4 regions of the Aquitalea sp. FG25 genome follow, and region 2 is predicted to be linked to each of the others. Evidence: predicted binding sites of a transcription regulator. Region 2 holds the regulator's gene; each other region holds the start of a gene.
What was found. The regulator sigma-54, encoded in region 2, starts transcription at its own class of promoters, with help from an activator protein. The targets are predictions, from matches to a motif close to CTGGCACGCTTCATGCTT.
Positions count from the first base shown of each region.

Region 1: flgB (flagellar basal body rod protein FlgB) is a predicted target of sigma-54. The motif match lies at 2,270-2,287, and genes of this name have one in related genera.
Region 3: eat (ethanolamine permease) is a predicted target of sigma-54. The motif match lies at 4,564-4,581, and genes of this name have one in related genera.
Region 4: ACODR9_RS00935 (4Fe-4S dicluster domain-containing protein) is a predicted target of sigma-54. The motif match lies at 5,058-5,075, and genes of this name have one in related genera.

Region 1 covers NZ_JBMDJV010000010.1:80,799-88,214, forward strand. The annotation lists gene ACODR9_RS10805 (ATP-binding cassette domain-containing protein) at 1-449, opposite strand, end outside; gene tsaD (tRNA (adenosine(37)-N6)-threonylcarbamoyltransferase complex transferase subunit TsaD) at 494-1,519, opposite strand; gene ACODR9_RS10815 (OsmC family protein) at 1,642-2,058, shown strand; gene flgB (flagellar basal body rod protein FlgB) at 2,319-2,726, shown strand; gene flgC (flagellar basal body rod protein FlgC) at 2,729-3,139, shown strand; gene ACODR9_RS10830 (flagellar hook assembly protein FlgD) at 3,155-3,850, shown strand; gene flgE (flagellar hook protein FlgE) at 3,892-5,130, shown strand; gene ACODR9_RS10840 (flagellar basal body rod protein FlgF) at 5,170-5,910, shown strand; gene flgG (flagellar basal-body rod protein FlgG) at 5,962-6,744, shown strand; gene ACODR9_RS10850 (flagellar basal body L-ring protein FlgH) at 6,869-7,416, shown strand, end outside.
Region 2 covers NZ_JBMDJV010000023.1:25,681-33,096, forward strand. The annotation lists gene ACODR9_RS18485 (DMT family transporter) at 1-188, opposite strand, end outside; gene ACODR9_RS18490 (NAD(P)H-hydrate dehydratase) at 294-1,757, opposite strand; gene ACODR9_RS18495 (flavin prenyltransferase UbiX) at 1,761-2,381, opposite strand; gene rapZ (RNase adapter RapZ) at 2,437-3,279, opposite strand; gene hprK (HPr(Ser) kinase/phosphatase) at 3,260-4,216, opposite strand; gene ptsN (PTS IIA-like nitrogen regulatory protein PtsN) at 4,209-4,673, opposite strand; gene hpf (ribosome hibernation-promoting factor, HPF/YfiA family) at 4,795-5,118, opposite strand; gene ACODR9_RS18520 (RNA polymerase factor sigma-54) at 5,190-6,611, opposite strand; gene lptB (LPS export ABC transporter ATP-binding protein) at 6,615-7,346, opposite strand; gene lptA (lipopolysaccharide transport periplasmic protein LptA) at 7,343-7,416, opposite strand, start outside.
Region 3 covers NZ_JBMDJV010000014.1:2,811-10,226, forward strand. The annotation lists gene ACODR9_RS13455 (putative bifunctional diguanylate cyclase/phosphodiesterase) at 1-552, shown strand, start outside; gene eutC (ethanolamine ammonia-lyase subunit EutC) at 660-1,472, opposite strand; gene ACODR9_RS13465 (ethanolamine ammonia-lyase subunit EutB) at 1,472-2,851, opposite strand; gene eat (ethanolamine permease) at 2,890-4,305, opposite strand; gene ACODR9_RS13475 (helix-turn-helix domain-containing protein) at 4,684-5,658, shown strand; gene ACODR9_RS13480 (aminotransferase-like domain-containing protein) at 5,684-7,144, opposite strand; gene ACODR9_RS13485 (LysE family translocator) at 7,371-7,416, shown strand, end outside.
Region 4 covers NZ_JBMDJV010000001.1:203,694-211,109, forward strand. The annotation lists gene ACODR9_RS00915 (ammonium transporter) at 1-811, shown strand, start outside; gene ACODR9_RS00920 (aminoacyl-tRNA deacylase) at 897-1,388, opposite strand; gene ACODR9_RS00925 (complex I 51 kDa subunit family protein) at 1,450-2,700, opposite strand; gene ACODR9_RS00930 (FAD-dependent oxidoreductase) at 2,713-4,335, opposite strand; gene ACODR9_RS00935 (4Fe-4S dicluster domain-containing protein) at 4,332-4,979, opposite strand; gene ACODR9_RS00940 (hypothetical protein) at 5,171-5,398, shown strand; gene ACODR9_RS00945 (AEC family transporter) at 5,422-6,351, shown strand; gene ACODR9_RS00950 (hypothetical protein) at 6,475-6,660, opposite strand; gene ACODR9_RS00955 (GntR family transcriptional regulator) at 6,810-7,416, opposite strand, start outside.

The sequences.
Region 1 (7,416 bases), on a different contig from region 2:
AAACTCTTGACCGGGTTGCGGTGCGCTTCCACGGCAAAGCCCAGGCCGGTCAGCAGCTTGGCCGCGCGGGCTGGGGCCGAATACGCCTCGATACGGGCCAGTTCGCCATGCAGATGACCAATGGCACTGCCATCGTCGCGCGCTTCGGCGGCGGCCAGTTCGGCTTCCAGCTGGCGCAATTCCTGATCGCCATCCAGCACATAGTCGATGGCGGCGGTGTCCAGCGCCGGGGTTTCCTGTGCCACGTGCGCCATCACCCACTGCTTGGGAATGTCGGCATCGCCGCCATCGGCATGTAGTTCTCCCTTGAGCAGGGCAAACAGGCTGGATTTGCCTACGCCATTGGCACCGACCAGGCCGGTTTTGTAACCGGGATTCAGGGTAAGGCTGGCGTTGACCAGCAATTCTTTCAGGCCGCGACGCAGGCTGAGGTTTTTCAGTTGGATCATGATCGGGTTGTCGAGCCGACGCAGCAGGCTGCGCCGACGGAAGATTAGGCTGCGGGGAGGGTGGACAGATCCCAGCGCGGTTTGATGGAGTAGCTGCCTGGTGTGGTGGCGTGTTGCAGGCGCATGGCACCGGCAAAGGCAATCATCGCGCCGTTGTCAGTACACAGTGCCAATGGCGGGTAGAACACCTCCAGCTTACGGCGGCTGGCGGCCTGATCCAGCGCGGCACGCAGCTGCTTGTTGGCGCCCACGCCGCCTGCTACCACCAGCTTTTTCATGCCGGTCTGCTTGAGGGCCTTGAGCGATTTGCTGACCAGTACGTCAACAATGGCCTCCTGAAAGGCGCGGCAGATGTCTTTGCGCGTCTGTTCATCGATCTGGCCGTGTTCGGCTTCCACCTGCTTGCTCAGTGTCAGCACGGCAGTCTTCAGGCCGGAGAAGCTCATGTCCAGGTTGTCGCTATGCAGCATCGGGCGTGGCAGGTTGAAGCGTGTCGGGTCGCCTTGCTCGGCCAGTTGGGACAGCAGTGGGCCACCGGGGTAGGGCAGGCCCAGCAGTTTTGCCGTCTTGTCGAAGGCCTCGCCAGCAGCGTCATCCAGGGTTTCGCCCAGCACTTCATACTGGCCGATGCCGCGCACGGCCATCAGCTGGGTGTGGCCGCCGGAAACCAGCAGGGCAATGAAGGGAAATTCCGGGCGTGGATCGGCCAGCAAGGGTGACAGTAGATGGCCTTCCAGGTGATGTACGCCAATCACCGGAATGTTCAGCCCAAAAGCCAGCGCATTGGCCACACTGGCCCCCACCAGCAGCGCGCCGCCAAGGCCAGGACCCTGGGTGAAGGCAATCGCATCCACATCGGCCAGGGTTTTGCCGGCATCGGCCAGACAGGCTTCGGTGAGTGGAATGACACGGCGGATATGGTCGCGGCTGGCCAATTCGGGTACTACGCCACCGTATTCGGCGTGCATGGCCATTTGTGTATGCAGTTGGTGGGCAACAAGGCCCGCCGTGAGGTCGTACAGTGCAACGCCGGTTTCGTCGCACGATGATTCGATTCCAAGTACCAGCATGATGGCTTTATAACAGGGCAATCTTTCCATTTTACCGGCTAATCTTTGTCTGCCCAAATCGAGAATGATAGTCTGTGGCGATCTGGCGCATCGGCGCGCAACAAAACAGGAAGGGACAGGCAGTGAAAGCAAGGCTGAAATGGGTGGATGGCGTGTGTTTCATGGGCGAGAGCGGCAGTGGTCATGCCGTGGTGATGGATGGTGCGCCGGAAGGCGGCGGCCGCAATCTGGGGCCGCGCCCGATGGAGCTGCTGCTGCTGGGCACGGCAGGTTGTACCAGCTATGACGTGATTTCCATCCTGAAAAAGTCGCGCCAGCACGTGACCGACTGCTGGGTGGAAATGGAAGCCGAACGCGCTGATACCGAACCCAAGGTGTTCACCAAGATTCATTTCCATTTTGTGGTAACCGGGCGTGATCTCAAGCCCGAGGTGGTGGAGCGTGCCATCAAGCTGTCGGCGGAAAAATACTGCTCGGCTTCCATCATGCTGGGCAAGACTGCCGATATCACGCACGATTTTGAGGTGCGTGGGAACTGAGACAGCGCCAGGGCACGTAGTGTGCCCTTTGTTCACGGTCAGACCAGGCCACCGATGCCATCCGGTGTCGGCGGCCTTGTTTTTGCCGGTGGCGGCAGCCGGTAGCGCTCAGCGGCAAAACTTGCCGCTCTGTACGTTCAGGCCTGGTGATGGGTGCCGCTTTGCGTGTGTGCCAGTCAATAAAATCAGGCATCTACGGATTTTTCTATGGCTGGCATGATTCCTGCTAAAGATCGGGACGCATTCAGGGAGAAACGGTCATGTTGGACAAGATTGGCAAGGAATTTGATTTTCAGCAGCGGGCGCTCAATTTGCGCGCTTACCGCCAGGAAGTCATTGCCAGCAATATCGCCAACGCCGACACCCCCAATTACAAGGCTGTGGATTTTGATTTCAAGCAGGCATTGCAGTCGGCACAGGGTGGTCAGAGCAAGCTGGCGATGAATGTAACCGATGCCCGTCATTTGCCGGGCGATGCTGCTGGCGCTGCCGGCAAACCCTCGGTGCAGTATCGCAATGCCGTGCAGCAAAGCCTGGACGGTAACACGGTGGATATGGATGTGGAGCGTGCGGCCTTTGCCGATAACGCGCTGCAGTATCAGTCCACACTGACCTTTCTGAGCAAACGCATTTCCAGCTTGAACAGCGCCATCACCGGAGGTCAGTAAGCATGTCGCTAGCCAATATCTTCGCCATTTCCGGTTCTGCGCTGACGGCACAATCCATGCGGCTTAACGTGGTGGCCAGCAATATCGCCAACGCGGAAAGTGCCACCAGCTCCACCGGTCAGCCCTATAAGGGTCGCCATGTGGTGTTTACCGCATTGCCGGTGAATGCATCGCAGCCGCAGGTGGCTGGCGTGCGCGTGACTTCCATCGTGGAAGACCAGACGCCACCGCGCCTGAAGTATGACCCCAGTAATCCTCTGGCGGACGAGAAGGGCTATGTCAACATGCCCAATGTCAATCCGGTCGAGGAAATGTCCGACATGATTTCCGCTTCGCGCTCGTATCAGACCAACGTGGAAATGATGAATACCGCCAAGAGCCTGCTGCAGAAGACCCTGCAGCTAGGCCAGTGATGAAAGGCCAGTGCCATGACCAGCTCGGTTAATTCCTCGTCGTCCAATCCGTATGCAATATTGAATGGCAATTCCAGCGGTACCGGCTCGACCAATGCCAACACCGACACCAGTGCGCAGGGCATTCAAGACCGCTTCCTGAAGCTGCTGGTAACCCAGCTGCAGGCACAGGACCCCATGAATCCGATGGACAACAGCCAGATCACCAGCCAGATGGCGCAGATCAGCCAGGTGTCCGGCATGCAGACCCTGAATACTGCCATGCAGAGCCTGGTGCAGTCGCAGGCAGCCAATCAGTCGCTGATGGCGGCTTCCATGATTGGCAAGCAGGCGCTGGTGCCGGGCAATGCGCTCAATATGACCAGCGGCAGCTCGGTACAGGGTGCGGTAAGCCTTAGCGGCGCAGCCACCGACTACACCGTCAGTATTGCCGACGCCAATGGCAACGTGGTGGACACCCTCACGGTAAAGAGCCCCAGCAGCGGCCTGAACTCTTTCAACTGGGATGGCACGGATGCCGATGGCAAGTCGTTGCCCAGTGGTAAGTACACCTTCAGCGCCAAGGCCACCAGCGCCAGTACCACGGCAGTTACCGCCACACCTTACGCCAACCAGGCGGTGACGGCAGTCAGCTGGGCCAGTGGTTCGCCGCAGCTGATCATGAAGGACGGTACCAGCGTCGGCTTGGCCAATGTGGCGCAGTTGTCTTAAATCCAGGTCATTAGTGCAATCAGGTTTCGGGGAGTAGCAACATGGGTTTTCAACAAGGTCTGAGTGGTCTGAATTCGGCATCCTCGCAGCTGGATACCATTGGCAATAACGTGTCCAATGCCAGCACAGTGGGTTTCAAGAGTTCGCGCACCGAGTTCAGCGATCTGTTCTCCACCAGCTTTTACGGTGTGGCCAATACCAGTGCCGGTATCGGCTCGCAAGTGAATGCGGTGACCCAGTCTTTCAGTGCCGGCAACATCACGCCCACTGGCCGCAGCCTGGACCTGGCCATCAACAACAACGGCTTTTTCATCATGCGGCAGAACCCCACCTCCACCACTGGTTCGCTGGCTTACACTCGTAACGGCCAGTTCCAGGTGGACAAGGATGGTTACATCGTCAATGGCAATGACCGCCTGCAAGGCTGGATGGCCAATAACGGCGTGGTAACCCAAGGCCCGGTTACCGACCTGAAACTGCAAACCAACCTGATTTCGCCGGCAGCCACCACCAAGGTCACCATGGGGGTTAACGTCGATTCACGTCTGGCCACGCCTACTGTCACCCCGCTGAATCCGACCAATACCAATACCTTTAACTGGTCCAATGCAGCGCAGGTGTACGACAGCCTGGGCAATCAGCACAATCTGACCCTGTATTACGTCAAGGGAACGGCAACAACCACCGGCACGCCGTGGACAGTAACGGCCTATGTGGATGGTAATCCGGCTACCACGCCCAATACCTACACCATGAATTACGATACGTCCGGTAATTTGACCAACACCACGCCGTTCAGTGTCACTTTCAGCCCCACTCCGGTAAACGGTTCTTCCTCGCCGGTTACCCTGAGCATTGATTACACGGGCTCCACCCAGGTGGCCCAGGCTTCCGGTACCCCAACCGAAACGGTTGATGGCTATGCGCCAGGTACTTTGAGCAGCATGAATATCGACACCCACGGCAACATCATGGCCAGCTTTTCCAATGGCCAGAACAAAATCATCGGGCAGGTGGCCCTGGCCACCTTCACCAACTCGCAAGGCTTGCAGAATGAAGGCGGCAACCGCTGGCAGCAGACGCTGGCATCCGGTGTGCCGGCCTACAATGCGCCGGGCTCGGGCAATTCCGGTACCGTGCAGTCACAGGCACTGGAGGATTCCAACGTCGACCTGACGGCTGAGTTGGTCAACATGATTACGGCACAGCGCTTCTATCAGGCCAATGCCCAGACCATCAAGACCGAAGACACCTTGATGCAGACCATCATCAATCTGTAATTGATCACAGCCATAACAGTCTGAAGAAGCGGGGAAACAATGGATAAGATGCTGTACCTGGCCATGACCGGCGCCAAGCATATCGATTTGCAGCAAGCCACCACGGCCAATAATCTGTCCAATGCCAATACCAATGCCTTCAAGGCTGATCTGGCCTCTTTTCGCGCCTTGCCGGTAGTCGGGCCGGGTGCCCCAACCCGTACCTATGTGGTCGACAATACCATCGGCCATGACATGAGCCAGGGTAGCCTGATGCACACCGGCAGCCCTAGCGACTTTGCCCTGGGTTCGCCCGGTTTCTTTGCCGTGCAGGCATCGGATGGTAGCGAAGCCTATACCCGCGATGGCGGCTATGTGCTGGATGCCAATGGCATGATGCGTACGCGCAGTGGCCTACCCATCACCGGTGATGGCGGCCCCATTACCATTCCTACCGGCTACCAGGTGCAACTGGGTCAGGATGGCTCGGTGGTGGGTGTACCGCAAAACGGCAAGGACCGCACACCGCAGCTCTTGGGGCAGATCAAGCTGGTCAATCCGGGTAACAAGGAAGTCTACAAAGGCCCGGACGGCTTGTTTCGCATGAATAATGGCGACACGGCTACCGCCGATACCAATGTCAAGCTGGTGCCGGAAACGCTGGAAGCCAGCAATGTCAATGCGGTGGAAAGCCTGGTGCAGATGATTTCCCATGGTCGTCAGTACGACATGAACATCAAACTGATGACCAATGCTGACCAGAACGACCAGAAAGCCACCCAGTTGCTGGCCATGGGCTGATCTGCATTACGCCAAACCGAATACCAACAAGAATACTGAGGAAACACCGCCATGATGCGTGCGCTTTATGTTGCCAAAACCGGGATGGACTCCAGCCAGTTCAATCTGGATGTGATCTCCAACAACCTGGCCAACGTCAATACCGTCGGTTTCAAGCGCGGGCGTGCTGTGTTCGAAGACCTCTACTACCAGACCCTGCGCCAGCCTGGCGCCCAACTGGCTGATGGCAGCACCACCCCGACCGGCCTGCAAGTGGGCACCGGTGCCACCGCTGTGGCAACCGCCAAGAACTTCACCCAGGGCAATATGACGCAAAGCAGCCAGCCGCTGGATTGGGCCATTACCGGTGATGGCTTCTTCCGCATCCAGCGTCCGGATGGCACCACCGCCTATACCCGCGATGGTGAGTTCAAACGAAATTCCAGCGGTGATATCGTCACCTCTGATGGCTATCAGTTGAATCCCAATATCAATATCCCTGGCACTGCAACCCAGATCACCGTGTCCAATGCCGGCGTGGTGCAGTACTTCCTGCCCAATAATCCGGCACCGCAAACGGCAGGTACCATCCAGCTCACCACCTTCATCAACCCGCAAGGTCTGGAGAGTGTGGGTAACAACCTTTATCTGCAAAGCGCATCCTCTGGCGATCCGCAAGATGGTGACCCGGGCACCGACAGCCGTGGCGTGGTGATGCAAGGTTTTCTGGAAGGCTCTAACGTGAATGTGACCGAAGAACTGGTCAACATGATTACCGCACAGCGGTCTTTTGAAATGAATTCCAAGGCCATTACCACCGCCGACCAGATGCTGCAAAAACTGACGCAGATGTAAGGCAGATAATGCCCGGCAACCGTGTCGGCAATGCCCTGTCGGCATTGTCCCGCAGTTTTGCCGGGAGCAATTAAGGGCTAGAATCGCGTTTCAAACCGGTACGCGAGCTAGGAGGAGGGGCAAGATGAACATGCTGAAATGGATAATGCTGGGCCTGGTGGCCGTGCTGGCCGGCTGTGCAGCGCAAGAGCCCCCTCTGGTTACCCTGCCGATGACGGCAAGGCCGCAGCCGCAGGCCACCACCTTGCCTGCCAATGGTTCCATTTTCCAGTCCGGCAGTTATCGTGCCATGTTCGAGGACAAGATGCCCTCGCTGGTGGGCGATACGCTCACCATCAACATCCAGGAAAAGTCCTCGACCTCGCAATCGGAACAGACCACGGCCACACGCTCTTCTGCGCTGACCGACAGCATTTCCAGCGGCATGCAGCTGCCATTCATTCCCGGCAGCCTTACCAAGGGCCTGGGCGCATCTTTCAATGGCAGTGGTTCGGCTAATAATACCGGCAAGGGCACCAATCAGGTGGCCACCACCTTTGTCAGCTCTATTACCGTGACGGTGATTGAAGTGCTGTCCAATGGCAATCTCATCATCAGCGGAGAAAAAGTTGTCCGCATCAATGGTGATACTGAGTCCATTCGCCTGTCCGGTGTGGTGAACCCGCGAGATAT
Region 2 (7,416 bases):
AGCAGGCAGCCCAGGCGTCCCTGATAGAGCAGGATGCCGAGCAGGCTGGTGGTAGAAGCAAGGCTGGCGTATAGGACAAGCTGAGCAGGCGTCAGGTGCGCCAGGCTGATTTTGAAGGCGGTGGCAACCGTAGACCAGGCAAGTACGGCACTCAGCCCGTATACATAGGCTTTCTTCTGTCGATGCAAGAGATTTTTCCTCCGGAAGAGCGGGTCATTTTACCTAGGCTGGATTTCTGCAGGAAAAGTATTTCCATGGACAAAAGGGCAGCACACGCTGCTGCCGGGCAGGATTTATGCGTGCAGCAGGCGGTTGAGGATGTGGCTGCAGCGCTGGGCAGTGGCTGTGGCCGTCAGCCCGATGGGGCCGCCTGCTTCTTGCTGGTATTCATCACCAGCCATGCCATGTACGCGTACGGCAAGGCAGCATGCCGCCATGGCAGGCATACCCTGTGCCAGTAGCGCGGCAATCAGGCCGCTCAGTACGTCGCCTTGACCAGCAACCGCGAGCGCGGGGCCACCGCTGGTATTGAGCAGATAAGGCTGGCCTGCCGTCGCAATCAGTGTTCCCGCCCCTTTGAGGATTACCAGGCAGTCAAAGCGGCTGGCCAGTTGCTGTACGGCGGCCAGACGGTCTGACTGAACCGTAGCTGTGTGATGGCCTAGCAGGCGTGCTGCTTCTGCAGGGTGTGGCGTCAGGATGGTATCGGCCTCGCGCATGGCCAGCAGATCCTGCAGCTGGGCATCGCTTGCCAGCATATTCAGCGCGTCCGCATCCAGCACTAGCGGCAGGGGGGATGCCAGTGCATGTTCCAGCCATTGTCTAGCCTGCTTGCTTTGCCCCAGCCCGGGCCCGGCGGCGAGCACATCGCAGTCGGGTTGGCTGTGCGGTTGCCGTGCATCATGCAGCATCAGCTCCGGGCAGGCTGTATCTGCTGCCAGGCGGCCATCTAGCGCCAGTACATGGACTTTGCCAGCACCACCTGCCAAGGCTGCGCGGCCCGCCAGCAGGGCCGCACCCAGCATGCCTTCGCTGCCACCGATGATGGCAACGGTGCCATGACTGCCCTTGTGGCTGTCGCGACGGCGTTGTAATGCTTGTGCGCCTTGCCGGTTCAAATAGCCTTCCGCTGCAGGTTGGAGGGCTGGGGGGCAGTCCAGCGTGGCCAGTTCTACCTGGCCGGCGTGGTCTACTCCCGCCGAGTAAAACAAGCCTGGTTTGTAACAGAGAAAAGTCAGAGTATGCGTGGCGTGAATACAGGCTTGCTGTACCTGGCCGGTATAGGCATTCAGGCCGCTTGGACAGTCCAGCGCCAGGCGCGGGCAATCCAGTTGATCCAGTTGGTGAATCAGGGTCAGCCACTTGGAATCGAGCGGACGACTGAGACCGATGCCAAACAGCCCATCAATCAGCAAGGCGGGAGTGGGGGCATCGGCTGCAAGCTGCTGTAAGGGAATGCCACCGGCACTGCGCAAGGCCAGATAGGCTTGCTGTGCCTGTGGGCTGGCAGGCATTTGCGGCATCAGGATATCGACGCTGTAGCCCTCCTGCATCAGCAGCAAGGCCGCGTAGAGGGCATCGCCGCCATTATTGCCGGGGCCAGCGGCCACCAGAATGCGCGCAGCCGGTGGCAGATGCTGTCGGGTCCATGCCGCTGTGGCGCGTGCTGCACGCTGCATCAGGTCAAGGCCCTGCAATTCGGCCTCTATCTCCAGGCGGCGCAAGGCCGGCAGACTCCACAATGCATCTTGCAGCATGTTTTACTCCTTGGCGGGTTCTCCCCAGCGCGGCATCAGGTGGTGTGGGACACGCAACTGGTCGAGGATACGTGCCACCACAAAGTCCACCATGTCGTCGACGCTGGCTGGATGGGTGTAAAAACCAGGTGATGGCGGCAGGATGACAGCACCAAGCCGTGCCAGTTTCAGCATGTTTTCCAGGTGGATAACCGATAGCGGGGTTTCCCGTGGCACCAGAATAAGCTTGCGGCCTTCCTTGATACTGACATCGGCAGCACGTTCGATCAGATTGTCGCTCATGCCATGGGCGATGGCTGCCAGTGTACCCATTGAGCAAGGGCAAACCACCATGGCGTCCGCCGGATTGGAACCTGATGCTACCGGAGCAAACCATTCTTCCCTGCCGAAGACGGCCAACTGCCCGGCTTGTGCTCCGCTCCGTTGCTGCAGCCATTGTGCAACTTCTGCAGGGCGCGAGGGCAGGTGTAAGTCCATTTCCTGCTTGGCGACAACTTGGGCGGCTTGGGAGTACAGCACCCAGACGCGTATGCCGGCGCTGACGAGCTGATCGATCAGGCGCAAGCCATAGGGCAGGCCAGAGGCACCGGTAAGGGCAACGGTGACGGTTTGGGGGGTTTGCATCAGTATTTCCATGTGCTGTCAGCTGGCTATTCCGTGCTGCCTGCCAGCAGGCAGATCAGGATTCGCGGAATAGCTGACGATGGCGAATCAGAACCTGTTCGGCCGGAAAGGCGCGCGACAGTTGTTCGGCAATATAGACCGAACGGTGCTGGCCACCGGTACACCCGATGGCGACGGTCAGATAGCTACGGTTTTCACGGCTGAATTCGGGCAGCCATTTGGCAATCATGCGCCTGATGTCTTCGGTCATTTCTGCCACCAGCGGTTGCTGACCGAAAAAGTCGATGATGGGCTGGTCGCGTCCGGTGAAGGGGCGCAGCGCCGGATCGTAGTAAGGATTGGGCAGGCAGCGTACATCAAACACAAAGTCGGCATTAAGCGGTACGCCGTGCTTGAAGCCGAAGGATTCGAAAATGATGGTGAGCCGGCTGCTGTCTGCTTCCACCAGCTGCTTGATAGCGCTTTTCAGGGCATTGGCAGATAGCTCGCTGGTATCAATGCGGATACCCATTTCCTGGATGCTGGCCAGCAATTCCTGTTCGAGCTGAATGCATTCTTCCACGGTAGCACCAATCCCCGACAGTGGATGGCGACGGCGGGTTTCGGAAAAACGCTTGACCAGGGTTTCCGGCTTGGCCTCCAGAAACAGCAATCGTACATCGACGCGCTGCTGGCGCAGCTTGTGTACTTCATCCGGCAATGCGCCCAGTGAGGGGCTGGAACGGGTATCTACGCTGATGGCAATTTGCTTGTAGCCATAATCGGCATAGAGCGACATGGCTTCATGCAGCATGGTGGCCGGCAGATTGTCGACGCAGTAGAAGCCGGAATCCTCCAGGGCGCGCAGGGCGATGGACTTGCCGGAGCCGGACAGGCCGCTAATCAATATCAGGCGCATTTTCCTGATCCCTGAGGAAGTTGGTGTGGCGTTCAATGAATTCACGGGTGCTGTCGATGCCGCGCAGCTGCAAGATGTAGTTGCGCACTGCAGCTTCAACCAGAACCGCCAAGTTGCGGCCAGCAGCAACCGGCAATACCACCTTGCGCACAGTGACGCCGATGATGTCCTGGGTTTCCGACTGGATATTCAGCCGGTCCAGTGCCTGCATTGCCTGATCGTTGGCCTTGACCAAGTGAATAATCAGTTTTAGCACTTTTTTCGGGCGAACTGCAGTTTCACCGAATATGGTGCGGATGTTCAGAATGCCCAGGCCACGCACTTCCAGAAAGTCGCGTAGTAGCGGCGGGCAGCGGCCTTCCAGGGTTTCCGGGCCGATGCGATAGAGTTCAACGGCATCATCCGCCACCATGCCATGGCCACGGGAAATCAGCTCCAGTGCCAGCTCGCTCTTGCCCATGGCCGAGTCACCCATAATCAGCACGCCGATTTCCAGCACATCGAGAAAAACCCCGTGCAGTACGGTGGATACCGCCAGCGCGCGGGCCAGATAGATGCGCAGCACATCCATCAGGTAGGGGCTTTCCAGCGGTGTGCTCATCAGCGGCACATTATGGGTGTGACAGTAATCGCGCAGCAGCTTGGGTACTTGCTGGCCATTGGCCACCATTACCACCGACATGGTCTTGTGGAACAGCTGGTCCAGCGCCGTCTTGGCCGCTGACTGTTCCAGCCGGTTCAGGTAATCGACCTCAGCCAGGCCCAGAACCTGGACCCGGTTGGGGTGGATGAAGTTGAGGTGGCCTACCAGCGCCAGCGTTGGGCGTTGTTCGTCATTGCCGATGGGGCTGTCCGCGCCGCCGGTTCCTGCAACCCAGGTCAGGTTAAGCTTTTGCTGATTGTCCTGATACAACCGGCGCACGGTAATGCTAGGCATTGTTGGTATTCCATCCGGTAAGCAGCTGGTACAGATCGGCACGCGATGGCGCACTCAGCAGTTGCTCACGCAATTGTTTGCTGGAGAAAAGCTGGGCCAGTTCGGACAGAACCTGCAGGTGCAGATCAGTTGCCTGCTCCGGAACCAGCAGCACAAACAGGCTTTGCACGGGCTTGCCGTCCGGGGCGTCGAAAGGAATGGGGTTTTTCAGGCGGATGAAGACGCCTGCGGCTTCCTTGAGCCCTCTCGCCCGGCCATGCGGAATCGCCACGCCTTGGCCCAGGCCGGTGGAACCCAGTTTTTCCCTGGCGAACAGGCAGTCGAAAATTTCACTGCGCGCAATGCCGTGGGTATTTTCGATAAGGAGGCCCACCTGCTCGAAGACACGTTTCTTGCTGGCGACATCCAGGTCCGGAAGAATGTGGTCCTGTGTCAGGATTTTGCCAATCAGGCTCATAGGAATGTATGCACACGGCGACAAAAACTGGCCAATTCTACGTTGCCTTCAGCAAAATGAAAAAGGCTCCGTGCAAATAAAAACGGGAACCCGTTGGGTTCCCGCATCGTAGGTCAGGTGATTACAGGGATGCTTCCGGCTGAACTTGCGGCGTTACGCGATGTTCGCTCTGTTTTTCCTTGTGCTTGAGTACCTGTCGATCCAGCTTGTCCATCAGCGCATCGATGGCAGCGTACATGTCGGAGTCGGTGGCTTCTACGTGGATATCCTTGCCGGAAAGGTGAACGTTGACTTCTGCTTTCTGCACCAGCTTGTCCACCGACAGGGTGACGGTGACGTCGATCACGTGATCGACGTGGCGGGTGATACGTTCCAGCTTGCTTTCCAGAAATTCACGGATTGCCGGGGTTACTTCGAGGTGGAGACCGGTTACTTTGAGGTTCATACCCTAACTCCTTCTTGTGTTGACTGCCCGGTCGGGTCGGCCGGGCGAGCGGATATTCTTCAAGACACGCTTTACAGTGCCTTGCGCAGATTGACCGGCGGTATCTGCATAGCTTCACGATACTTCGCAACGGTGCGTCTTGCAACCTGTATCCCTTGCTTGCCCAGTTCGTCGGCAATGGCGCTGTCCGAAAGTGGCTTGGCGGTGTTCTCGCCATCGATCATGCGACGGATATGGGCCTTGATGGCTGTGGCTGAGCATTCGCCGCCGCTGTCGGTTTCCAGTGCACTGCCGAAAAAGTATTTCAGTTCGAACAGGCCGCGCGGGCAGAGCAGGTATTTCTGGGTGGTGACGCGTGACACTGTGGATTCATGCAATCCCAGCTCGTCTGCGATGTCGCGCAGGATGAGCGGGCGCATGGCCACTTCACCGTGTTCAAAGAACGCTTGTTGCCTTTCGACTATAGCTTCTGACACTTTCAGAATGGTGTCAAATCGTTGCTGGATGTTCTTGACCAGCCACTTCGCTTCTTGCAGGCGACCGGTCAGTTCACCTGCCGTACTGCGGTTTTCCGACAGCATCTGGGCGTACAGCTGATTGACGCGTAGTCGCGGTACGGCTCCGTTGTTGAGTTCTGCCACCCAGTGGCCCTTGCGCTTGCGTACGGTGACATCGGGAATGACATAGTGCACATCTTCACCGCCAAAACCGGCAGCGGGGTGGGGCGTTAGCCGGGAAATCAATTGCTGGGCCTGACGGATGGCTTCGTCATCTGCACCCAGTATGCGTTTGAGGCGGGTGTAGTCCCGATTGCCGAGCAAACTAAGGTGTTCTGCCACGATCTTGCGTGCCAGGGCATGGCCAGGCTCTTGCTGTGGCAGGCGTGCCAGCTGCAGACTCAGTGATTCGGCCAGGCTGCGCGCGGCAATGCCTGCTGGGTCGAATTGCTGCAGCAGGCGCAGGCCAACCATCAGTTCGTCGCTTTCCAGCTCCAGTTCTAGTGGCAGATTACTGGCCAGTTCTTCCAGGTCGATGGTGAGAAAACCGTTGTCGTCCAGTTCTTCAATCAGCAGCTGCACGATGGCCTGATCCCTGGTGGGCAGCGTCAGCTCTCCCAGCTGGGCCAGCAGGTGTTCGCGCAGGCTGACCGGGCAGGGGACATTCAGCATGGGGTCGAACTCATCGTCACCGTCGTTGCGTCGGCTGCCGCTGCCCCAGTCGGTCAGCTCGCCGCTGCTTTCGTTGTGGCTGTCATTGTCGCTGCTGTCCGATGCTGGCGTGGTTGATTCTTCGTTGCTGCTAGCGGATTCGGTGGCGGGGCCTTCTTGCGCGGGCAGGTCATCGCCGCGTTCCAGCATGGGGTTGTCCAGCAGGAAGCGTTCTACCTCGGTTTGCAGGTCGAGCGTGGACAGCTGCAGCAGCTTGATTGACTGTTGCAGTTGCGGGGTGAGGGTGAGTTGCTGTGAAACCCGGAGCTGTAATGATTGTTTCATGGTTTACAGGTGGAAGTGCTCGCCCAGGTACACCTGGCGCACTTTCTCGTTGTTGACCAGTTCTTCCGGTTCGCCGGATGCCAGTACCGAGCCATCGCTGATGATGTAAGCCCGGTCGCAGATACGCAGGGTTTCCCGGACGTTGTGGTCGGTGATCAGTACGCCGATGCCACGCTGTTGCAGGAAGGTGATGATTTTCTGGATGTCGATGACGGCGATCGGGTCAACGCCGGCAAAGGGTTCATCCAGCAGGATGAAGCGCGGACGGGTGGCCAGTACCCGGGCAATTTCCACCCGGCGGCGCTCGCCACCGGACAGAGATAGCGCATTGCTTTCCCGCAGGTGGGCGATGTTGAGGTCATCCAGCAGCAGGCTGAGCTCCTGCTCCAGCATGTCTCCTTTGTAACCGGCAATTTCCAGTACGGCGGTGATGTTTTCTTCCACCGTCATCTTGCGGAAGATGGAGGCTTCTTGCGGCAGGTAGCCAAGGCCAAGGCGGGCGCGCTGATGGATGGGCAGGTGGGTGATGCTGCTGCCATCCAGCGTGATTTCACCTTCATCGGCACCGATCAGCCCGACAATCATGTAAAAGCTGGTGGTTTTGCCGGCACCGTTGGGGCCAAGCAAACCGACGACTTCGCCGCTCTGAATCTGCAAGGCGACGTCTTTGACCACCGTACGTTTTTTGAAGCGCTTTTTCAGCCGCTCCACTTTAAGGATGCTGGGGCCAGTCATTGCGCACTTCCGTCGGTTTTTTTGGCGGCAGGGCTGTTGTCCCTGGGCTTGGGCTGGATGATGGCGGTGA
Region 3 (7,416 bases), on a different contig from region 2:
ATTTTGCGTCAGGCCTGCCAGGCCATTGCCCGCTGCAACCGGCAGCACCGCCGCCCCATCAACCTGGCGGTCAATCTGTCGCCACGGCTGTTTGAGCGTGATCATCTGTGCCACGAGCTGGCCAGTGTGCTGGCCGACTGCCACTTCCCGCCGCAGTGGCTGGAGCTGGAAATCACCGAATCCTTACTGCTGGGCGATACCGAACACATCATCCGCCAGATGCAGGAACTGAAAGATTGGGGCGCTCAACTGGCGATGGATGATTTTGGTACCGGTTACTCTTCTTTGGGGTATCTGGTGCGCTTTCCGCTGGACATCATCAAGATAGACCGCAGCCTGGTGGCCGGGGTGGAAAGTAATGCGCAGCAGCGCATGGTGGTGAGCGCCATGGTGACGCTGGGGCGTAATCTGGGCAAGGAAGTGGTGGCCGAGGGGGTGGAAACCCCGGCCCAGTTGCAGCTGCTGCAGGAGATGGCGTGCAGCCAGTTTCAGGGTTTTGGCCTGTCCATGCCGCTGGATGAAGAAGCCATGCGGCAGTTGCTGCTGGATTGATACGGCAGCGGCCTGGTGCTGCCTTGAGTGTGACTTACAAAAGCGGGTAGCTGATCTTGGCCAAGGCCCGTCACTGTGGCTGGTGCCAGGTTTGATAAGGGGTGGTTTCAGTTGGCAGCTAGTGCCAGCTGGCTTTGCAGTTGCAACCACGCTGCCTCTGCAGCGCTGCCATCCTTGAGCGCCACGCCGGTGCCACTGCCGCGCCCGGCGCGGATCAGCCAGGCCAGCTTGTAGGCGGCCAAGGCGTAGGGCAGGCCTTGCGGGCGCACATTGGAAATGCAGTTGCGCTCGGAATCCATGCGCCCACTGCGCGGTGCGCTGGTGAGATACACCCCTAAACTGTCCGGCGAGCTGAGGCCGGGGCGTTCGCCAATCAGCATCACCACCATCGCCGCCTGCAGGCATTCACCCACTTCATCGGCCAGTGCCACCCGCGCTTCGCTGGCGATCACCACCGGCCCCACGCGCAAGCCCTGCTCGTGCAAATAGGGCAGGGTGGCGGCAATCAAGGGCAGGGCATGGCTGGCCACGGCGCGGGCCGACAGCCCGTCGCCAATCACGAACAGTACCTCGCAGGGCGGGGTGCCAGACTCCAACAGGCTGGCGCGGCTGTCCGGGTGCAGGCGACGGCCCAGGTCCGGGCGTTGCAGGTAAGCCGCGCGACTGGGGGCGGCGCTGCGTACTTGCAGCGTGGTTAGTTGCATGGCTTGCAAGCCATGCAGCAGCGCCTCCTGCTCCAGCGCGGTATGCACGGCATCACGCGCCTGGGCGTGGGCCAGGGCAAAGCGCAGGGTCTCGCGGGTGGGCAGGCTGGCACCCACCCGGCCCAGCGCAACGCGTGCCACGGTGTGGCTGGCCAGGTCCTGCCAGCTGTCTTCGGTAATCGGGCTGAAACTGCTGTGGGTGAGGGGCGCATTCATTACAAGGTCTCCATCAGTTGCAACAGGGCGTGCTGGCGGTCCTGTGCCTGCAGCTTGCCGGCACGGGTAATGGCCATGCTCTCCAGCCAGTCTTCAAATTCCGGTGCGCGCTTCAAGCCGAGTAACTGGCGCAGGTAGAGCGCATCGTGAAACGACGTGCTCTGGTAACCCAGCATGATGTCGTCGGCCCCCGGCACGCCGATGATGAAGTGGATGCCAGCTGTGCCCAAGAGGGTGAGCAGGCTGTCCATATCGTCCTGGTCGGCTTCGGCGTGATTGGTGTAGCAGATGTCGCAACCCATGGGCAGGCCCAAGAGCTTGCCGCAGAAATGGTCTTCCAGCCCGGCGCGGATAATCTGCTTGCCGTTGTACAGGTATTCCGGGCCGATGAAGCCCACCACGGTATTCACCAGCAAGGGTGAAAAATGCCGCGCCACGGCATAGGCGCGTACTTCGCAGGTTTGCTGATCCACTCCCCAGTGGGCATTGGCCGACAGCGCGCTGCCCTGGCCGGTTTCAAAATACATCACGTTGTCGCCCACCGTGCCGCGACGCAGTTGTTGCGCCGCTTGCTGCGCCTCGCCCAGCACCGCCAGATTGATGCCGAAGCCGCTGTTGGCTTTTTCGGTACCGGCAATCGACTGGAATACCAGATCTACCGGCGCGCCACGCTGGATCAGCTCCAGCGTGCTGGTGACATGGGTCAGCACGCAGCTTTGGGTGGGGATGGCATAGCGCTGACGCACTTCGTCCATCATCGCCAGCATGGTGTGGATGGCTTCCGGGCTGTCGCTGGCCGGGTTGATGCCGATCACCGCATCGCCCGCGCCGTATAGCAGGCCGTCCAGCATGGCGGCGGCAATGCCGCGCGCGTCGTCGGTGGGATGGTTGGGTTGCAAGCGCACGCCCATGTGGCCGGGCAGACCCTGGGTGTTGCGAAAACGGGTGATCACCCGGCATTTGCTGGCCACCCATACCAAGTCCTGATTACGCATCAGCTTGCTGACGGCGGACACCATTTCCGGCGTCAGGCCGGGGGCGACGGCGGCCAGTGCATGACTGCTGGCGGCATCGGACAGCAGCCAGTCACGCAGACCGCCCACTGTCAGGTGGCTGATGGCAGCAAAGGCCGCGCCATCGTGGCTGTCAATGATCAGCCGGGTGATTTCATCCTGCTCGTAGGGAATCAGTACTTCGTTCAGAAAGGTACGCAGCGGTACGTCGGCCAAACACATCTGGGCGGCCACGCGCTCCTCGGCGCTGCTGGCGGCAATCCCGGCCAGCTGGTCGCCCGAACGCAGAGGCGTAGCGCGGGCCAGCAGGGTTTTCAGATCATCGAAACGGTAACGGCGCGGGCCGATGGTAATGGCGTAGGACATGGCTTGCCGGGGTGTGCCGCACACACCCCGCCTTTCTGTTATTTGCTGCTGGCCACAGCCGGTTTCAGACGTGCGGCATCACTGCCTTCCAGCAGCACATCGCTGGCGGCGGCTGCGCGCTGACGGTGGGTGAGCAGGTAGTAGGCATAAGCCACGGCCAGGCTGCCGGCAAAAATCAGCGCCAGCAGCTGGTTGTACCAGATCATTGCCACCAGGCAGACCACGGCGCAGGCCAGCGCCAGGCCCGGCAGCAGCGGATAGGCCGGGGCGCTGAACGGGCGGGCCAGGGTGGGTTCGCTGCGGCGCAGCTTGAACAGCGCCAGCATGGACACGATGTACATCACGATGGCACCGAATACCGACAGGGTGACGATGTTGGCGGTCAGCGGCTGACCGGCAATCTGGATCAGGTCGTCACTGAAAATGGCGGCAATGCCAACCAGGCCGCCCACGATGATGGCGCGGTGTGGGGTTTTGAAGCGCGGGTGGATCACCGCCAGCATCGGCGGCAGATAACCGGCACGGGCCAGGGCAAAGATCTGGCGCGAATAACCCATGATGATGCCGTGGAAGCTGGCAATCAGCCCCAGCAGGCCCAGCCATACCAGCATGTGCAGCCAGCCGCTGTTGCTGCCTACGATCAGCTTCATCGCCTGCGGCAGCGGGTCGTTGATATTGGCCAGCTTGCTCCAGTCGCCAGCGCCACCCGCCATGATCATCACGCCCATGGCCAGTGCCACCAGGGTGAGGATGCCGGCTACATAAGCGCGCGGAATGGTGCGGCTGGGGTCCTTGGCTTCTTCAGCAGCCATGGCCGCGCCTTCAATGGCCAGGAAGAACCAGATGGCAAACGGAATGGCGGCAAACATGCCACCGATGGCGCTCAGGCTGAAGCTGTCGCTACCGGCCCAGCCGTGGTGGGTGAAGTTGTCCCAGCTAAAGCCCGGCGACACCACGCCCATGAACAGCAGCAGTTCAAAGATGGCCAGCAGGGTGACCACCAGCTCAAAGGCCGCTGCCACGCTGACGCCAACAATATTCAGCGCCATAAACACGATGTAGGCGCCACAGGCAATCCACTTGGCGCTCAATTCGGGAAACTGCACGTTCAGATAGGCCCCGATGGCCAGTGCGATGGCTGGCGGGGCAAACACGAATTCGCACAAGGTGGCAAAGCCGGCAATAAAGCCACCGACCGGGCCAAAGGCGCGGCGCGCATAGGCAAACGGCCCGCCAGCATGTGGAATGGCGGTGGTCAGCTCGGTAAAGCTGAAGATGAAGGCCGTGTACATGATGGCCACAAAGATGGAGCTGAGCAGAAAGCCCAGCGTACCGGCCTGCGCCCAGCCATAGCTCCAGCCGAAATATTCACCCGAGATCACCAGCCCGACGGCGATCCCCCATAGTTGCCAGCCGCCTAGCTTGCGCGCCAGGCCGTGATTGCTGTTGCTCATGACATTTCCTCTTTTTTAACTCACTTCTCCCTGCCCGGTGCAGTAGCTCCGGGGCCTGACAAGCATGCTAGGCAGGGTGTGGCGGCGGGCGTTATCGGAAATCGGAAAACAAAACCGGCCCTGCTGCTGCCTGCCGGGCTGGCGCAGTAGCCGGCAGATGGGGCTGTGCAAGAGTCGTGCCTGGCGCATGATTGCTGACGGTGCGTGGTGGCACGGTTCTGGCGGTATTCCGGCACCGTGATGAGGCATGGCCAGGCCTGGCATGCACCGAGGCAGGGAATTTGCCGATTTACGATAGCCATGGCGCAAAAAAGCGGCGGCAAAGCTGGTGTGCTTCTTGCTAATGCCTTGTGTATCAACGATTTCAGGGAGCCGCAGATGGACCCGCTGACACATGGCCAGTCCCTGCAGATTGTTACCCGGCTGGCGGATGATGCTGCCGATCAGGCCGCCTTCATCAGTGGTTGGGAGCAGGAGTACGCGCAGATTTCCTGTGGCCGCTTTTCCGGGCGGCTGGATGAGCTGTGCCTGGGGCGCTTGCAGGTGTTCCGCGAATATTCGGCACGGGAAACCTTTCAGCAATGCCAGCCGTGGCAGGGTGCCATCTGGTTTGGCATCCCGGCACCGGACAGTGGCGAGCGGCTGCGCTTTCATGGCCGCAGCGTACCGCCCGCTGCCGTGCTGGTGGCGATGGGCGGCAGCGACTTTACCCTGCGTACCCCGGACGACTTCACCATCTATGGCATCGTGCTGGAGCAGCAGGTGTTGGCGCAGCGTCATCAGCAACTGTTTGGGCATGATTTGCCAGCGCACTGGCTGCAAACGGCGGCGGTCTGCCTGTCGCCAGCCAGCCACCATACCCTGTGCGGGCAGATAGCCGAACTGCTGGCGCTGGCCCGGCACACGCCGGACAGCATAGGGCGGCAACTATTGCTGGATTGTTCGGTAGATGCCTTGTTGCTGGCCTTGTCACAGTCAGGCGCGCAGTCGCTGTCGCGGCGCGATGGCAGCAGCCAGCGCCATTGGCAGTGGGTGGAGCAAGCACGCCAGCGCGCGCTGCAACCGGCGCAGACATGGCTGACGGTGGAAGGCTTGTGCCGGGAATTACACGTGACACGCCGCACTCTGCAAAACGGTTTTCAGGAAGTCACCGCCATGAGCCCGCTGCCATTCTTGCGCGCGCTCCGGCTGAATCAGGTGCGCCGTTTGCTGCGCTCGCCCTTGTCCGGGCAGGACAGCATCCAGCAACTGGCCGAGGACTGGGGCTTTGCCACCCCCAGCCATTTCAGTTACGACTACCGCCGCCTGTTTGGCGAAACCCCCAGCCAAACCCGGCAGCGGCCACGCGGCTGATGCTGTGGAGCGGGTGGAGGGCGGACTAGCGGTTTAGTTGCTGCTGTACCAGCATGCCCACGCGGGTGAGGGCGGCAACATAGCGCTCGTCCAGCGGGTAGCAACAGGACAGGCGCATGGCATTGCGGTAACGGCCACCGGGTGAATACAGCGGGCCGGGCATGATGCTGATGTTTTCGGCTATGGCGGCGTGAAACAGCGCTACGCTGTCGCAGCCTTCCGGCAGTTCCAGCCAGATCAAAAAGCCGCCAGCGGGGTCGGTGGCACGGGTGCCGGGCGGGAAGTGGCGGGCAATCAGGCCGCGCACCTTTTCCACATGCTGGGCGTAATGGCGCTTGAGCGCACGCAGGTGGTGGTCGTAGCCGCCGGATTCCAGAAACGCGCCCAATGTTTCGGACAGCACCATGGGCTGGGCCACCGAAGAAGCAAACTTCAGCTTGCGTAGCGCCGCGCCAAAGCGCCCCCCTTCCATCCAGCCAATGCGAAAATCCGGTGCCAGCGTCTTGGTGTAACTGGTGCAGAAGATGATCCAGCCGTCCTCATCAAAGGCCTTGGCCGCCGGGGCCTGGGTATCGCTAAACTGCAATTCGGCATACAGCCCGTCCTCGATCAGCGGTACCTGGTATTGATTGACCAGCCGTGCTAGCCGTTTCTTGGCTTCCAGCGGCATGCTGCAGCCCAGCGGATTGTGCACATTGGGCATGGCCACCAGCGCGCTGATACGGCCTTCGGACAGCAGCAGCTCCACCGCATCCACCGACAGACCGTGCTGCGGGTCGGTGGGAATCTCCACCGCCTTCAGGCCCAGGCTGGCAAACAGCGGCAGCAGGTTGAAATAGGTGGGCGATTCCAGCCCCACCGCGTCGCCCGGCTTGGTGACGGCACGCAGTGCCAGTTGCAATGCCTCCATGCAGCCATTGGTGAGAATGATGTTTTCCGCTTGCAAGGCCATGCCCAGCTCCATGCTGCGGCGGGCAATCTGTACCCGCAGCCGCTCCGAGCCGGGTGGCAATGCATAAGTGCTGACCATGCCGGGCTGGCGGCGCAGAATCTGCCCCATCAGCCGTGCCAGCTTGTTGCCGGGGTAGAAGTCGCTGCCGCGCGGGCAGGCCAGTGCCAGATCGATAAAGCCGGGCATCTGCTGGGCATCCAGCACTGCGCCGATCAGATCCAGCACCTTGCTTTCCGTGGGCTTGGCCAAGCTGCTCTGGGTCATCACCGGCCTTGCCGGTGAGGGCAGGCGCGCCCGCACGTAATAGCCGGATTGGGGACGCGCTTCTATCAGCCCACGGTCTTCCAGTACCCGATAGGCCGCCACCACCGTGTTCAGGCTCAGTTGCCGGCTTTGCGAGGTGCGCCGTACCGAGGGTAGGCGCGAGCCGGGCGGCAGGGTGCCACGGGCAATGGCCAGTGACAGGTCTTCCGCCAGTTGCTGGTACAGGGTGGCACCGGCGGCGGTACTGCGGGGCAGGCTTTCTGGAGGCATGGCGGGTATTCCGGGCAAGGCAGGGCAAGGATTAACAATGCCGCAGCACGGCTGCTGGCGACAGTGACAGTGCTCATCATAGTCTGTGGTGACAGTTTGGGTAAATCTGCAACTGTCACCGTGACAATAGTAGATTGTTGCGGCTGTCACCCTGTGCCGCTCCCGCCTTAGCATGATGGAAGCGCATCACCAAACCGGCTGATGCATCGCCATGAGGAGCCCTGACATGCTGGAAGTCGCCTTGCTGTCCTATGTGGGTGTGATGTCCATCA
Region 4 (7,416 bases), on a different contig from region 2:
GCTGGTTTACTTCCCCTTTGTCCACATGATCTGGAGCCCGGATGGCCTGCTGGCCAAGTGGGGTGTGCTGGATTTTGCCGGTGGCATTGTGGTGCATAATACCGCCGGTTTTGCCGCGCTGGCGTCGGTGTTGTACGTGGGGCGGCGTTCGGTGGTGGAGAACAAACCGCATAATGTGCCCTTGATTGCCCTGGGCACCGGCTTGCTGTGGTTTGGCTGGTATGGCTTCAATGCCGGGTCCGAGCTACGGGTGGATTACATCACTGCATCGGCCTTTCTCAATACCGATGTTGCCGCTTCGTTTGCCGGTACCGCCTGGTTTTTCCTGGAGTGGTCGCATGCGCGTCAACCCAAGTTCATCGGTTTGCTGACCGGTGCGGTGGCGGGCCTTGCCACCATAACGCCTGCTGCAGGCTATGTGTCGCTGGGTACGGCTGCGGTGATTGGTGTGATAGCCGCTGTGGTGTGTTACTACGCGGTGCAGCTGAAAAACCGCCTGGGCTGGGACGATGCACTGGATGTATGGGGCGTGCATGGAGTGGGTGGCTTGCTGGGCACATTGCTGCTGGGGGTGTTTGCCAGCAAAGCCTGGAACCCGGCGGGTGTTGACGGCTTGCTGATGGGTAATCCGGATTTCCTGTGGAAGCAGGTGGTTGCTGCGGTGGTTTCCGGTTTGTGGGCCTTTGGTTTTACCTACGGCATGTTGTGGCTGATCAACAAGATGACACCGGTGTTGATCGACGAGCATACGCAGGAAACCGGTCTGGATCAGTCCCTGCATGGTGAAGAAGCCTACAGCGGGTCGCTGTGAAAACAGGGCCTTTGCCTGGCAAAGGCCCTGCGCGTGTTTCCCCGTGGCGGCGGCAATCTTGTTGCCTGCCGCCCCGTCTGACTGCTTACTTCTCCAGTGCCACTTCCACGCAGCGCGCTTGCAGCAGGCGGCCAATGTCTACTGGTGACATGGCTACTTGCAGGCCACGGCGGCCGCCGTTGATGAATACCTGTTGCAATTGCAGGATGCTGGCTTCCATATACACCGGCATTGGTGTGCGGGTGGCGAAGGGGCTGGTGCCGCCTACCAGATAGCCGGAGTGCCGGTTGGCTACGTCCGGTTTGCAGGCCTGCACTTTTTTGCAGGGCAGCTGGCGGGCCAGTTCCTTGGTGGAGACTTTGCGGTCGCCATGCATCAGCACCACCAGCGGCAGGCCGTCCTGATCTTCAAACAGCAGGGTTTTGATGACGCTGTGTTCGTCCACATTCAGTTCGCGCGCCGGGGTGGCGGTGCCGCCGTGTTCTTCGTAGTGGTAGGCGTGGCAGCTGAAATTTACCTGGTGCTCTAGCAGAAAGCGCAGTGCCGGGGTGCTGCCGGCGATGGTTTGTTGGCGCATGGGCATATTCCTGTCGTGATTGTGGTGCGTAGCCGGCAGCGCTTGGCTGCCGGGGCCGGGCTCAGGCATCTGCCGGTATTGGCAGTCCGTATTCCTGCGGGAAGGTGTGAAAGGAGCTTTTCACCACGGTAACGGCGCCGTCGATCAGGCCGCAGCGTCCGCTGCCGGGCAGGATCTGACACAGGTGCTGCAGGGCATCCAGGTCTGCTGCGCTGTGGCGGCCACCGTCAATGCGGTCCAACAGGCGTGCCAGCTGAAACGTGCCGCATTTGCAGGACGGGCATTGTCCGCAGGAGCCTTTGGCAAAGAAGTCGATGTACTCGGCCACCTTGCGGATGATGCTGCTGCCTTCGGAGATGACGATCATCGCGCCGGTGCCCAGCCGGGAGTGGCGCAGCCAGACCGAGTCAAAATCCAGCGCCACGTCCAGATCGCGGGCGGTAAGCAGGGTGTTGGACGGCCCGCCGGTAAACACCGCCTTGAAGGCCTTGCCCTGCAGCATGCCGCCGCCGTAGTGGAACACCAGTTCCTGCAGGCTGGTACCCATCGGTAGCTCATACAGGCCGGGGCGTAGTACGTCGCCGGACAGCGAGTACAGCTTGGTGCCACCGGCTTTGCCCACGCCCAGTGCGCGGTACCAGTCGGCCCCGTGGCGCAGAATGTGGCTGACATTGGCCAGGGTTTCCACATTGTTGATCAGGGTGGGCTGGCCGTTGATGCCTTGCTCTGCCGGGAAGGGCGGCTTTTTGCGCGGGAAGGGAAAGCCAGCTTCCAGCGAGGCCACCACGGCGGTTTCCTCGCCGCCGATATAGCGGCCAGAGCTGGCCACCACCTTGATGGCCAGGGGATGGCCCAAGGCCGTGGTCAATTTGTCCAGCCAGGGGCTGTCCTGCCACTGGCTGACTGCCAGTTGCATGTGCTGTAGGCTCTGGCCCTGATGCGGATTGATATAAAAGATGACGCAGGCAGCGCGCACCGCCAGTGCGGCAATCAGCGCGCCTTCCACCACCTGGTGCGGCGAGGCGCTGAGCAAGGTGCGGTCCTTGAAGGTGCCCGGTTCGTCCTCGTTGCCATTGCACACCACATATTTGTTGTCGCCCACGGCATTGGCGGTGGCTTCCCATTTGCGCCAGGCGGGGAAGCCGGCGCCGCCCATACCGCGCAGATCGGCATCGGCAATCTGGCGGATGATGGTGGTGGGGGCCTTGAGTGCGGCTTGCAGGCCAAGACTGCCGCCTGCCTGCAGCCAGGCGTCAAGGTTGGGGCCCACCTGTACTGCGGGGTTGAGCAGAACCTGATTGAGTTTTTCCATGATGTTGTTCTCCTAGACGCGCAGTCCGGCGGGGCGGTACAGCTGGAGCCGGGCTTTGCCGGGATACAGCAGCGGGGCTTGCTGGCTGCTGTCCAGCCCGGCCAGGGCTAGCTGGCGTTGCCAGCGGTAGACGTGTTCGATGCCGCCACGTTGCGGTGGCAGGGTGGATTTGTGACGGGCAGCCTGTGCCTGGCGGGCGGCTTGGCGACCGGCGCGGCGGCCAAAGGCCAGGATGTCCAGCAGGGCATTGCCCATCAGCCGGTTGCGGCCATGAATGCCGCCGGTAATTTCCCCGGCACATAGCAGGCCGGGCACCTCGGTCTGGCCGTTGCCGTCGATGATGACGCCGCCGTTCTGATAGTGCAGGGTGGGGTAGATCAGCATGGGTTCGCGGCTGGGGTCGATGCCGCATTTGTCGGCCAGGTGCTGCAAGGCAGGCAGGCGCTGCGCCAGCGCCGGCCCCAGTGCGCGGGTATCGAGAAACACGCCTGACTGTCCATCGCGTTCGATGCCGCGTCCGGCGGCACATTCGCGCAGAATGGCGGCGGTGACGATGTCGCGCGGGGCCAGTTCGTCGATAAAGCGTTCGCCCAGCCCGTTTACCAGCAGCGCGCCGCCGGAACGGGCGGCTTCGGAAATCAGCCCGCCACGCAGGCGCTGTGGCCAGGCCACGCCGGTGGGGTGGTACTGGAAGGCGTCCATGTCACGCAAGCCGGCACCAAGACGGTAGGCCAGTACCAGCCCGTCTGCGGTGGCGCCGTAGTGGTTGGAGGTGGGGAAGTCCTGCAGATGCAGCCGACCGCAGCCGCCGGTGGCCAGAATGGTCTGGCGGGCGGATACCACGATGAAGCGCTGGTATTCCAGGTCGTACAACACCGCACCGGCACAGCTGCCGTCCTCGTGTGATAGCAGCTCTACCACCGGGCAGCGGTTGAGCAGGGTGATGGCCGGTTCCAGCTCCACGGTTTCGCGCAGCACGCGCATCATTTCCAGCCCGGTGTAATCGCGATAGCACAGAATGCGCGGCTGGCTGCAGCCGCCCGCCTGCTTGTAACGTAGCCTGCCGCCATCTTCCTGCGGCTCGTCCAGGTCAAAATGCATGCCCAGTTCGATCAACCAGCGGATGACGCCGGGGGCATCGCTGGCCATTTGTGCCAGCAATTGCGGGTTGGCACAGTTGTGACCGCCGCGCATGGCGTCGTCGTAGTGTTGCTGCGGGCTGTCGCTGGCCGCCAGTGCTGCCTGGATGCCGCCTTCAGCCATCACGGTATTGCTGTCGCCCAGGCGCAGCTTGCTGGCCAGCATTACGTCGGCACCGCTGCGGGCGGCAGTCAGGGCGGCAGCTGAGCCAGCACCGCCACCGCCTATTACCAGTACGTCGGTGCTGCGTTGTTCGGCACCGGCCAGGTCAAAGCCGTCGATCAGCGCATTGCTTTGTAGCAGGGCGGCCAGGCGTGGGTGGCAGGGCTGGCCACGGCTGGGGCCAATGTGTAGCAGGGTGCTGGCATTGTCGGCATTGTCGGGATGGTACTGGGCCAGCAAGGCGGTGCGGGATAAATCAGCCGGGCGCAGTGGAGGTGTGTCGTGCGCTTGCAGATTGGCCAGGGCCTGCAGATAGGGAATGGCGCTGCTCATGCTTCGCTCCTTGTGTTGCCTGCCTGGGTGTTGATGGCCATTTCGCCACGCGCTTGTTGTTCCAGCCGACGTAGCAGATCGCCCGGACGCAGGTTCTGGATGGCTTGGGCGCGCCGCAGGTATAGGCCGACATGATTGGGGCGGATGTTTTCCGGGCAGGCCAGGGTGCACAGATTGCACATGATGCAGGCATCAAACAGCGCTGCTGCTGCTTGCAACTGGCCACTATTGGCCAGGGCAATGCCTTGCTGCACCGGGATATGGCGCGGACAGGCGCGGTCGCAGCCGCTGCAGTGCCGACACTGGGAGATTTCCGGGAAGGTTTGCTGCAGTTGCGGCAGCGCCTGCCAGCCGTCGCGCAAGTCGTGCGGCCGGTAGCGGTGCACATGATCGGGCAGGTAGTAGTCGATAAAGCTGACCTGCATGCCGTCTTCCACCACGGTTTCGCAAGCCAGGCGGGTTTCGGCACCGCGCTCACCCGCCTTGCGGACCAGGCAGCGGCAGGAGCCGCACACGCCCTGGCCCATGCAGCCAATATTGGCGGTCAGCGCTTCTTCGCCTTGCAGGCGGGTGTGCAGGATGGAGTTGCCGGGCTCTGCGTCCACCACCTTGCCATCGATGCTGATGCGGATGGTTTCACTCATGGGATTTCCTTTGCTGTGCTTGTGCGCATTCGCCTGCCTGATGCTGCGGGCGTAATGGCCTGTCCGTTGGCAGGGTCTTTGCAAGGAGCGTGCCATGGCGCTGGAAATATCCATCCCATTGAAATCAAAGGAAAAATCTGATTTCTGCTTGAAATGGCGGCGCTGTAGCGTCGGAATTCCGTCCATTTGCCATGGCCGAATGGACGGAAATGCTGTCGCGCGGCAAGGCCGGGGAGGCTGGGCTGGGTGATTTGAAAAAGTACGGATTTCCGTACTTTGTGGCGGGCGGATTCGCGGCTATCCGCACTTGCCAGCTGGCCTGCTTAATATTTGTCAATAAAAACAAAGGGATGGGTGTGTTTTGTCGTGGCACGGGGCTTGCTCTGCACTATCGAGACAATCATTACATACAGAGATGAGGAGCAAGACCATGTGGGGAACCATGAGCACAGCACTGCTGCCAGTGGTGCTGTTGATGATGCTGGGCTGGTTTGGTGGCCAGCGCGGCTATTTCCGCCAGGCGGATGTGGGGGTGATGGCGACGCTGGTGATGCGCTATGCCTTGCCGTGTTCGCTGTTTATTGGCGCTCTGAAAACGCCGCCAGAGCGTATCCAGAACCTGCCATTCATTTTGTGCATGGCCTTCGGCTTTGTTGGCACCTATGTTATCGCCTTGCTGGCTGGGCGTTACTACTATCGGCAGGGGTTAAAAAGCAGCGCCATCCAGGCCCTGGTGTGCACCTTTCCGGATATGGCCTATTTTGGCGCGCCCATTCTGCAACAGGTATGTGGCCCGCAGGGTTTCATCGCCGTGCTGATTGGCAATCTGATCACCAGCTTTGTCATTCTGCCGCTCACCATTGTGCTGTGCCGCTGCGGCGAGATGTCGGATGCCGGTGCCGATGACGGTGTGGTGACCATGCTCAAGCAAAGCCTGGTGAAAACCCTGTCCAACCAGATTGTCTGGCTGCCTATCCTGGGGGTGATTCTTAGTTTCAATCACCTGCATCTGCCTGCTGCGGTACAGGAAAGTGTGGACATGCTGGCCAAGGCGGCTGGCGGGGTATCGCTGCTGGCGCTGGGCCTGATGTTCTGTGGCGAGAAGCCCAGCTTCAACGGCCACGTGGTGGGTAATGTGGCGATGAAGAACTTCCTGCAGCCGGTGTTGATGTTTATCGGCATCCTGCTGTTTGGTGTGGATGCGGACTTTGCCCGCCAGGCCTTGATTGTTGGTGCCGTGCCTACCGCCATTGCGGCATCGATGTTTGCCGTGCGTAACCAGACTTATGCGCTGCATGCCTCGCATTCGGTACTGGTGGGAACGGTGGTGGGTGTATTTGGCGAGGCGGCGCTGATCTACTTTATGGTGTAGGCCAGATGCGGCCAGCCTGCCCGCATAAGGCTGAAGCGTGAAGAACAAGGCCCGGCAATGCCGGGCCTTGTTCTGTGTGTAGCGCACGGGGTGCGAAGCGGGTGGACGAGCTGGTGCGGAGTGTCAGTGCTGCGGTGACAGCTTGAGAAACAGCAGTCGTACCAGCAGGTAGGTGGCGGCATTGCCCACCGTCATCAGCAGTAGCACGGCAGGCAAGGACAGGGTGTCGATTGCGGCCAGCGGATTGCTGCCCAGTTGACGGGCCAGCAAGGAGGAGCAGATCAGGCTGAGCAGCAGTTTGAAGGTCATGGCAGCAGCTTTCCGTAATACAGGTGCCGCCTGTATTGCAAAAGCCATGCCTGGATTTGATTTTTCAAGCCATTGAAAAACAAGGATGTTTTATCGGCCTGTGTGGGTAATCGTCGGCTTGCCGTATTTTGCGGTACGGAAATCCGTCCTTATGCTGCTGCTTGGGCTTGCAGATGAAGCAGGATGCTATGCCCGCCATGCAGGATGTCGTCGCCAATGGCCGCCGCTGCCGCCGGGCCGTCATGCTGACGGATGGCAGCCAGCACCGGGTAGTGGTAGTCGATCATGTCGCTGCCGCCTTGCTGATACACCGCAGCAATCAGCGGCCCCATCTGCAGCCAGATGCGGTAGAGGATGCCCTGCAGGAAGGGCAGGCCGGCAATCTCCACCAGGGCAAAGTGAAACTGCTGGTTTAGTTCGCAGCCCAGGGCAATGTCCTGCGCGGTCATGGCTAGGGCATTGCGACGGATGATGTCTTCCAGTCTGGCAAGGGCGCTGTGGTCTGCCTTGTGCGCGGCAGTTTCGGCAGCCAGCCCCTCCAGCCGGATACGGATGGCACGGATTTCCAGATAACGCGCCACCGTCATGTGGGGTACGCGGATGTCGCGTGGCGACTGCATGGTCAGCGCCTGTTCCTGCACCAGCCGCAAGATGGCATCGCGCACCGGGGTGACGCTGGTGCCCAGTTGTTCGGCCAGATCGCGGATTTTCAGCCGTGCTCCCGGCTGCAAGCGGCCTTGAATCAGCGCATGGCAT